2 regions of the Planococcus alkaliphilus genome follow, and region 1 is predicted to be linked to the other one. Evidence: riboswitches for the same ligand, from Rfam matches in the RefSeq annotation. Region 1 holds a riboswitch; the other holds the start of a gene.
What was found. A riboswitch is a leader RNA that binds a small molecule or an ion and turns the genes downstream of it on or off. The one in region 1 is predicted to bind S-adenosylmethionine.

Region 1 (4,281 bases):
AAAACGCATACCGATTAAACTGTAATAAATTAAAAACGAGTTTCCACTGGATAAATTTCATCCCGTGGAAACTCGTTTTTTTCCTATTACAGCGCACGCTGCTGCCAGTCCTGCAGCACGGCTTGCTCTTTTTCCGGATCCATCCCCGCTTTTCGTTCAGCCGTTTCCCTTGTCATTTCCCATTCGCGGATGGCGCGAATGGTCTCAGTGAGCGGGCGGAACCTTAATCCGGCCTGTAAAGCTTTTTGGATATCCACTCCAAGAAAGCCATTCATGTACATACTGTCTGGAATCCACAGCGGCAATTCGGACCACCCTTCCACTTTGTGGCCCAACAGGAATTGCTCATCCACCCAAACAAAATCCGCATCACTCTTAAGGGTGGTCTTACATTCCTCCAAGAATTTCTCCATCGTCAGTGTGGAGTCGGGGCCGGTCGCATTAAATGTGCCTGTCCGTTGTTCTTCGACCAGCCGGAGGATCCATTCTGCCAAATCCCGGACGTCGATAAACTGGATTTCCTTGTCTCGCCGCCCCGGCGCCAACACCTCACCGCCTTTTGCTACGCGGTTAACCCAGTACGTAAAACGGTCCGTAAAATCATGAGGCCCGACGATAAGTCCCGGCCGGATATTCAGGGCACCTTCCGGAAACGCACGTTCCACTTCTTGCTCACACAAAAATTTCAACTCACCGTAATGTTCATTGATGGCAGCTTCCGCCTCTTTTGTTTTCAATTCTCCCAGCTTTTCCGCTGAAAGCCGGCCGACTGCGTGTTCTTCATTTATCCCCGGAGATTCTAAATCGATGTAAACCGATGCGCTTGAAATGAATGTGTAATGTCCTACGGATTTTGCCAGCAGTTCCGCAGATTCCTGAACGGACCATGGAAGATAGCCGGATGTGTCAATAACGGCGTCCCATCTCCGCCCTCTCAACGCTTGTAAATCCCCGTACCGGTCGCCGGTCAACTTTTCCACTTCTGGAAACAAATCCGGATTCGCTTTTCCTCTATTTAATAAGGTCACTTCATGGCCGCTGCTGAGAGCCGCCTCGGTCAGAAATCTCCCCAAAAAACGGGTCCCTCCAAGGATCAAGATATTCACATACACTCCTCCTTCAATTTACTGAATGAAAAACGATCTGCTTTCCTGCTTCTTTTATTCTGCAAAAGCTCCAGACAATCCTCTACTGAAAATAAAATAGATGCACCTCTCCAAAACCCTGCTGCTTTCTTATATACTAAAACCAACAATAGCAAGATCCATTAAAGGAGGAATTAGCATGAGCAAGCAATTATCACCCGAACAACGCGAAGCATTTCTCAACACGTTAAAAGAGCGGTTCGAGAAAAACATCACCCGCCACGAAAATTTCGAATGGGCCAAAATCCAGGACAAACTGGAAGCGAATGAAGACAAATTATGGTCGCTCCATGAAATGGAACGGACTGGCGGCGAACCGGATGTTGTGGATTATGATGCTGCAGCGGATGAATTCATTTTCTTCGATTGCTCCGCAGAAAGCCCGACTGGCCGAAGAAGCATTTGCTATGACCCGGAAGCATTGGAATCGCGCAAGAAAAACAAGCCTGAAAACAACGCGGTCGGCATGGCGGCGGACATGGGCATTGAATTGCTGACAGAAGAACAATACCGAAAGCTGCAGTCGTTAGGGAAATTCGATATGAAGACATCGAGCTGGGTGCAGACTCCTGCTGAAATCAGAAATCGCGGCGGCGCCCTTTTCTGTGATTTCCGCTACGGGCAAGTGTTTCTGTATCATAACGGAGCGGATTCGTATTATGCCGCTAGGGGATTCAGGGGATCGTTGAACGTTTAACAACTTCTAATAAAAAATAAGATGAGATTTATCAGAATTTTGTGTTGACGGTAAAATATAATGATGATACAGTTGTCAACATAGTTTAATAGCAATTTGTTCTTATCATGAGAGGTGGAGGGATTGGCCCTACGAAACCTCGGCAGCGGGCTCACTTTAGAGCACTGTGCCAAATCCAACAAGCTTTGATTAGCTTGAGAGATAAGAAGAGCAGAATATCAATGTGATTTCGCATGCCTGCCTCTTCTTATAGAAGAGGCTTTTTGTTTGCCCTCATATCTGGACAATTCTATTAACTTAAAACCAAGTAAACCAATAGAAAAGGAAGGTGCAAAGACATGAAAAAGACCAAACAGCTTTTATGGCTCGTCGCAATTACAGTAATCGGTTTATTTCTAACCGCATGCAGCAGCAATGAATCTTCAAATGAAGTGAATGCTTCAACAGAAAACAAGGAACAGAACACTTGGGATCGAATTGAAGAAGCAGGCAAAATCGTTGTCGGCACAGAAGGGCTTTACTACCCGATTACATATCACGATGAAGAAACAAAAGAATTAACAGGATATGATGTAGAACTTGCTCGTGCCTTAGGAGAAAAGCTTGGATTGGAAGTTGAATTCAAAGAAATGGAATTTGACGGATTGCTGCCAGCTCTTCGCAATGGCCAAATTGATATTGCCGCGAATGATTTTTCGATTACCGACGAACGCAAAGAGATATTTGATTTCACGATTCCAGTCAAGCATTCATATGGTTCAGCCATTGTCCGTGAAAGTGACAACTCCGGCATTGAATCAGTAGAAGATTTGAAAGGCAAAAAAGTCGGGGGGTCCGCGACAAGCAATTACTCAAAATTTGCTCAAGAACAAGGGGCTGAAGTGATTGTCTACACAGGCTCTGACACGGTGCTTCCAGAAATCGTCAGCGGCCGCGTCGATGCTACGCTAAATGACTATCTTGTCTTGTTGCGCTCACTTGAACAATTTGATAAACCGGGATTGAAACTGGCTGAAGATGTTAGATTCTCATTCAGCAGCAGTGCTATCGTAATGCCGAAAGATAGCCCGGAGCTGAAAGAAAAACTTGACGGTGCTATTGAGGAGCTTCTTGCTGATGGCACATTGAAAGAAATTTCAACTAAATTTCTTGGTGCTGATGTAACACAGCCGCTTGAAGAAGAATAAAAATTTTTTGAGGAATCCTCGGATTCCTCTTTTCTAGATACTAAGTAAAGGAGTCTTCCAATGGCCGACTTTAAATGGGAATATCTTTTTAATGTAGAAATCGCAATTGATTCTCTTCCTTTTATTCTGGAAGGAGCTTGGCAAACCATTTTGATTGCACTGGTCAGCCTAGTATTTGCTTTGATCCTCGGTTTATTTGTAGCTCTTGCCCGAATGAACCGCTTTATCGGACTGTCTCTCCCAGCCCGGCTTTTCATCTCCTTTATGCGGGGCACTCCGCTTTTGGTGATGCTGTTTATCCTGTATTTCGGCTTTCCCATGATCGGCATTGAAATGCAGCCGCTTACTGCTGCCATTATCGGCATCAGTATTCATTTTTCTGCCTATACGGCCGAAATTATCCGTTCTGCCATTTCTTCTGTATCGAAAGGACAATGGGAAGCTGCTGAGACGCTTCGGATGAGCTATTGGCAAACCATGACGCGCATCATTCTGCCGCAGGCGACTCGTATTGCTTTGCCTCCGCTATCGAGCACTTTCATGGATATCATCAAAGGAACTTCGCTAGCGATGGTCATCACTGTTTCTGAAATGTTCTACCGCGCCAAAGTGGTGGTCGGGCAAACTTATGAAAGCCTAACCTTATATATTCTCGTGGCACTCATTTACTGGTCCATTTGCATCCTTGTCACCTTGCTTCAAGATTATTTAGAGAAAAAAGCAAACCGCTATGTCACTGCCTGATAGGAGGTTCCCAAATTGATCAAAGTTGAAAATTTAAGCAAGCAATTCAAACAGGTAGAAGTCCTGAAATCCATTTCATTGGAAATAAAAAAAGGCGAAGTTGTCAGCATCATTGGCCCATCCGGTTCTGGCAAAACAACCTTACTGAGATGCCTGAATCTCTTAGAAACGCCTTCAGGCGGTTCACTTCAAATCAATGATGTCCATGTTTCATTCACTGGGAAAACACCAAGTAAAAAGCAAAAAGTTGATGTTCGCCAATTTTCTGGTATGGTCTTTCAGCATTTTCATTTATTTCCGCATAAAACCGTGATTGACAACATTATTGAAGCACCGCTTGTCGTGCAAAAACGGAACAAGCAGGAATTGGTGCGTGAAGCAGAAGGATTGCTGGAAAAAGTTGGACTATTGGAACATAAAAACCAGTATCCGGAACAATTGTCGGGCGGCCAAAAGCAACGGGCGGCGATTGCCCGGATTCTCGCACTGAAACCGGATCTCCTATTAT
Region 2 (4,281 bases), 1.4 Mb from region 1:
AATGAACTTAAAGCTTCCGGGATGAGGAAACGGAAAATAATTTGGCCCGGCGTTGCACCCATTGCCTGTGCGGCTTCGATGACGCCTTTGTCGACTTCGAGCAATGAGTTTTCAATAAGTCTTGCAATGTATGGTCCTGCATAGAAGACAAGCGGGACGATGGCAGCGGCAGTGCCGATGGATGTACCGACAATCAACCGGGTAAGCGGAATGATAGCCACCATCAAAATGATGAAAGGGACTGAACGGAAAATATTAATGATGACGTTCAATACTTTTGAAATGGGTTCATTTGCCAGTAAATGGCCTTTTCTTGTTACGACTAGCAAGATGCCAAGCGGGAAACCGATAATGATTGAGAATAAGAACGAAGCGCCGGTCATATAAACCGTTTCCCAGAGAGCTTCTAAAATCTGTTCGTTATCAACTAGCATAATTTTTTACCTCCTCGACTTTGACCGAGTCGCTGCGGATCGCAGTCAGCGCGCGTTGAATTTCGCTTAAACTTCCTGAAAACTCAACGATCAGGTTGCCGTAAGGTTCGCCTTGCAATTCCGTGATATTTCCGAAAAGCACATTGAGGTCAAGATTGAATTCACGCGATACTCGGGACATGAGCGGCTGTCCGACCGAAGTTCCTGTAAACTGGACGCGGTAGATGGAATGGTTCTGCGTCGGATCCTGAATTTTTGTCAACAAGGATTCCGGCAGTTCATCGTTCATGACCGAACGGACAAAACGCTGAGTCGTCGGCTGCTTCGGATTTGTAAAAACTTCGTATACGGAACCTTGTTCGATGACTTTTCCAGCTTCGAGGACCGCTACTTTATCGCAAATCTCCCGGATGACGCCCATCTCATGAGTGATTAATAGGATCGTGATATTGTATTCACGATTGATGCGCCGCAATAAATCCAGAATGGACTGAGTCGTCTGGGGATCAAGTGCAGATGTTGCTTCGTCGCATAGCAGGACAGAAGGGTTAGTCGCCAGTGCCCGGGCAATCCCGATCCGCTGCTTTTGTCCGCCTGAAAGCTGGTCCGGATATTTTTCTGCCTGGTCTGCCAGGCCTACAAATTCAAGAAGGTTTTTCACCTGTTCTTTAATTTTGTTTTTCGGTGTTTTTGCCAGAATCAGCGGCATCGCGACATTATGGAATACCGTTTTCGAATTCAATAGATTGAAATGCTGGAAAATCATCCCGATGTCTTTTCGGGTATCCCGGATGTCTTTGCTAGTAAGAGTGGAAATGTCCTTGTCATGGATGAGCACCCGTCCGTTCGTGGGGCGTTCCAGTAAGTTGACCGTCCGGATCAGTGAACTCTTGCCGGCGCCGCTAAAGCCGATGACGCCATAGATTTCTCCGGTTTCAACAGTCAGATCGATGCCGTTCAAAGCGTGGATTTCCTGTTTGCCGGAATGGTAGGTTTTCGTAACCCCCTCAAATTGAATCATTCAAATAGCCTCCTCATGCTGTATGGATCGAATATGTACAAACCTGTAAAAAATAGGTTCTCCGTCAAATGTTGGGGTGAGGTGAAATCTTCCTCACTCTAACCAACGTGAACTCCCATATTCTTATACTTGTGTGTCAGTAGTATTTTGGCGCGGGCGCGTTCGAAATTCTGAAAGCCGAACGCGTTCCGCTTAATCACTTTTGTCAGGTTATTGATGCCTTCCAAGAAACCATTGGAATACTTGAACGAGAAGCTGTTCAAGATTTCCGTCTGCCAGTTTCGGAAGGTGCCCATGGCTTTCTGGAACTCGGGAATGCCCGCTTGTTCCACCAGCCGATAAAATTCCAGCAACGCTTCTTTGGTCTTGAGGATTTCCTCGGGATCTCTTTTTTTGCTTGCCTGAAACCACCTGCAATACGCTTCCTTCAGTTCGTAAGCTCGTTTGAGCTCCTCATCCATTTCAAGATACCGCTTCAAGTACCAACGGTCCTTTTCGGTTAACTTCTCACTGTTTTTGTAAAAGACGTAGCGCATCCGTTTGCCTTTTTTGCGGTCATAGTCGTTCCAACTTTTCTGCACGCGTCTGCGGACCGCGTCCAGCGCCCAGTAAATGTACCGGCAGAAGTGGAAGCGATCGGCGATGATCACCGGTTTGCCGAGTGCTTTTTTGACCGCGGCTTTAAAGGAATGGCTCATGTCCATGACGACGATTTCCACCGCAGCTCCGTGCTGTTGGAGATACTGTTTGATCGTCTCTTTTTTCCGGTTGGGCAGGATATCGATCGGTTCTCTCGTTTCGCCATCGGCGATAATCAGTTGGTACTTTCCTTCGCGGGTGTCGCCTTTGTATTCGTCGATGGCGATCACACGCGGTAATTTTGCGGTTTCAGTAACTTCCTGGAGCGCCACCAGATCGAAACGCCGAACGATGGTCGAAGCGGAAGCGCCGTATTGTCCGGCCACTTCCTTGAACGTTTTCGCCTTGACGCTGCGCACATGAACCGCTTGGTTCCACTCTTTTGAGAACCGTTGATAGCGGCCGATGAATGAATTCTGTTCGGCGAATTTCTTGCCGCACGCCCCGCATACGTAGCGTCTCTTCTTATAGAAAAGGTAAGTCTGGCGTTCAAACCATTTCAGGTGTTTGATCTTTTGGATCCGGTAATCGTGGACACGCCGGGTCTTCTCCTGGCAACGCGGGCAACGGTGTGCCTTCACTTCCAACTCCACATGCAGGGCCACCCGGTCCTCCACTTGTTCCATCTTCATGATTTTCACATCTTCTAATCCGGGAAATTTCATGGTAAAATTCAAGTGCACGCATCTCCTCTTCTTTACTTGTTATTCGACATTTCAAGTATAAAAGAATTTGGAGATTGCGTGTCTTTTTTTGGGCCGAATTGTTTCAACACCCCAACAATTAGTGTAGAACCAAAAAATAAAACAAAAAGAGCCCTCTTTTTTCTTGTCCATAAGAAAAAAGAGGGCTCCGGAATGAAACCATCTCAATTCTCATCTTCCAAATGCACATACATGCATTTGCAGGAATTAGCACAGTTTTCGCTTAAAGCGAATCCGCTGCCGAAACGTCATAGGGCCTGTCCCTCGGTTTCTCTGGATAAGAAAGTGATGTAACTATTCGATTTGTAATTTCTACTTTAGTGCGTCAATGCGGAAAAGTCAAGAAACTTTTTTAAAATAAAAAAATGGGAAATGAAAAGCCTGCTTTCACGCAGGCCCCGCTTTCTTGCGGAAGACAGAAGAAACCTTGTTTTCCGTTCCGTTTTTAATTCGTTTAATATTTTCAATGTGTTTCCAGAACGCCATTGCAAAAAGACCGAAGGCAGTGAGAAGCGGCCAACTGCCTTCCGCCGGGAAATAAGCGATGGCAAACAGCATGCCATACAGAACGAGAACGCCCACAACCAAATAATCCGTTGCTAAAGCGCAAGCGACCAGGAGCAATCCGCCGGCAAGCCCCAATTTCCAATCCAGTGCAAGCATAACGCCGATAATGGACGCTGTGCCTTTTCCGCCGTCAAAGTTCATATAGAAAGGGAAATTATGGCCGATGACGACAGCCGCACTGATCACAAAGAGCATTGTCCATTCCAATTCACTTGATAAGTTGAATTGGCCTAAAAGAATTCTTAGCCCCAAGACAGCGACAATCCCTTTGGAAATATCAATCAAAGCGACAAGTGCGCCGAATTTCCATCCAAGAACAATGGCCGCATTGGAAGCGCCTGAATTTTTCACCCCTTCTTTTTTGACATTCGTGCCTGAAATCAGTTGTGCGATGGAGGATCCGTGGAGTGAACCGAGTAAATAACCAATAATAAAAGTGCATAAAAACCAAAGAATCATGAAATCATCTCCTCTATATGTATTAAACGTTTTAGGGGAAGGGGAGGTTTCAAAATTTTTTGAATTATCCACTTGACAAATGAAAGCGATGTTTTTATACTGCTAAACAAGATGAAAAACTAAATCTGAATACTCTTATCAAGAGAGGCGGAGGGAATAGGCCCTATGATGCCCGGCAACCACCAAGCAATTGCTTGGAAAGGTGCTAAATCCTACAGATCGGCAACGATCTGGCAGATGAGAGGAGGTATTTCCGTATATGACGGCCCTCTTCTTAACGAAGAGGGCTTTTTTCTGTTCCCTCCTCGTCTTCGGTTTTCATCAATAAAAACTAGGAGGAATAAGAAATGACAAATTTTAAACCAGAAACGCTTTTATTGCACGGTGGCCAAGAGCCGGATCCAACAACAGGAGCAAGAGGAGTTGCCATTCATAAAACAACTTCTTATGTATTTAA

Region 2: another riboswitch for S-adenosylmethionine. It lies ahead of AC2EXB_RS15885 (ISL3 family transposase); the one in region 1 lies ahead of AC2EXB_RS04205 (transporter substrate-binding domain-containing protein).

What each region holds. Positions count from the first base shown of each region.
Region 1 covers NZ_CM168060.1:805,552-809,832, reverse strand. The annotation lists gene AC2EXB_RS04220 (hypothetical protein) at 1-25, shown strand, start outside; gene AC2EXB_RS04215 (NAD-dependent epimerase/dehydratase family protein) at 87-1,106, opposite strand; gene AC2EXB_RS04210 (DUF4256 domain-containing protein) at 1,285-1,842, shown strand; SAM riboswitch class I at 1,942-2,050, shown strand; gene AC2EXB_RS04205 (transporter substrate-binding domain-containing protein) at 2,181-3,029, shown strand; gene AC2EXB_RS04200 (amino acid ABC transporter permease) at 3,090-3,773, shown strand; gene AC2EXB_RS04195 (amino acid ABC transporter ATP-binding protein) at 3,789-4,281, shown strand, end outside.
Region 2 covers NZ_CM168060.1:3,049,985-3,054,265, reverse strand. The annotation lists gene AC2EXB_RS15895 (methionine ABC transporter permease) at 1-434, opposite strand, end outside; gene AC2EXB_RS15890 (methionine ABC transporter ATP-binding protein) at 424-1,455, opposite strand; gene AC2EXB_RS15885 (ISL3 family transposase) at 1,554-2,777, opposite strand; SAM riboswitch class I at 2,967-3,082, opposite strand; gene AC2EXB_RS15880 (glycerol-3-phosphate acyltransferase) at 3,186-3,824, opposite strand; SAM riboswitch class I at 3,957-4,068, shown strand; gene AC2EXB_RS15875 (O-acetylhomoserine aminocarboxypropyltransferase/cysteine synthase family protein) at 4,172-4,281, shown strand, end outside.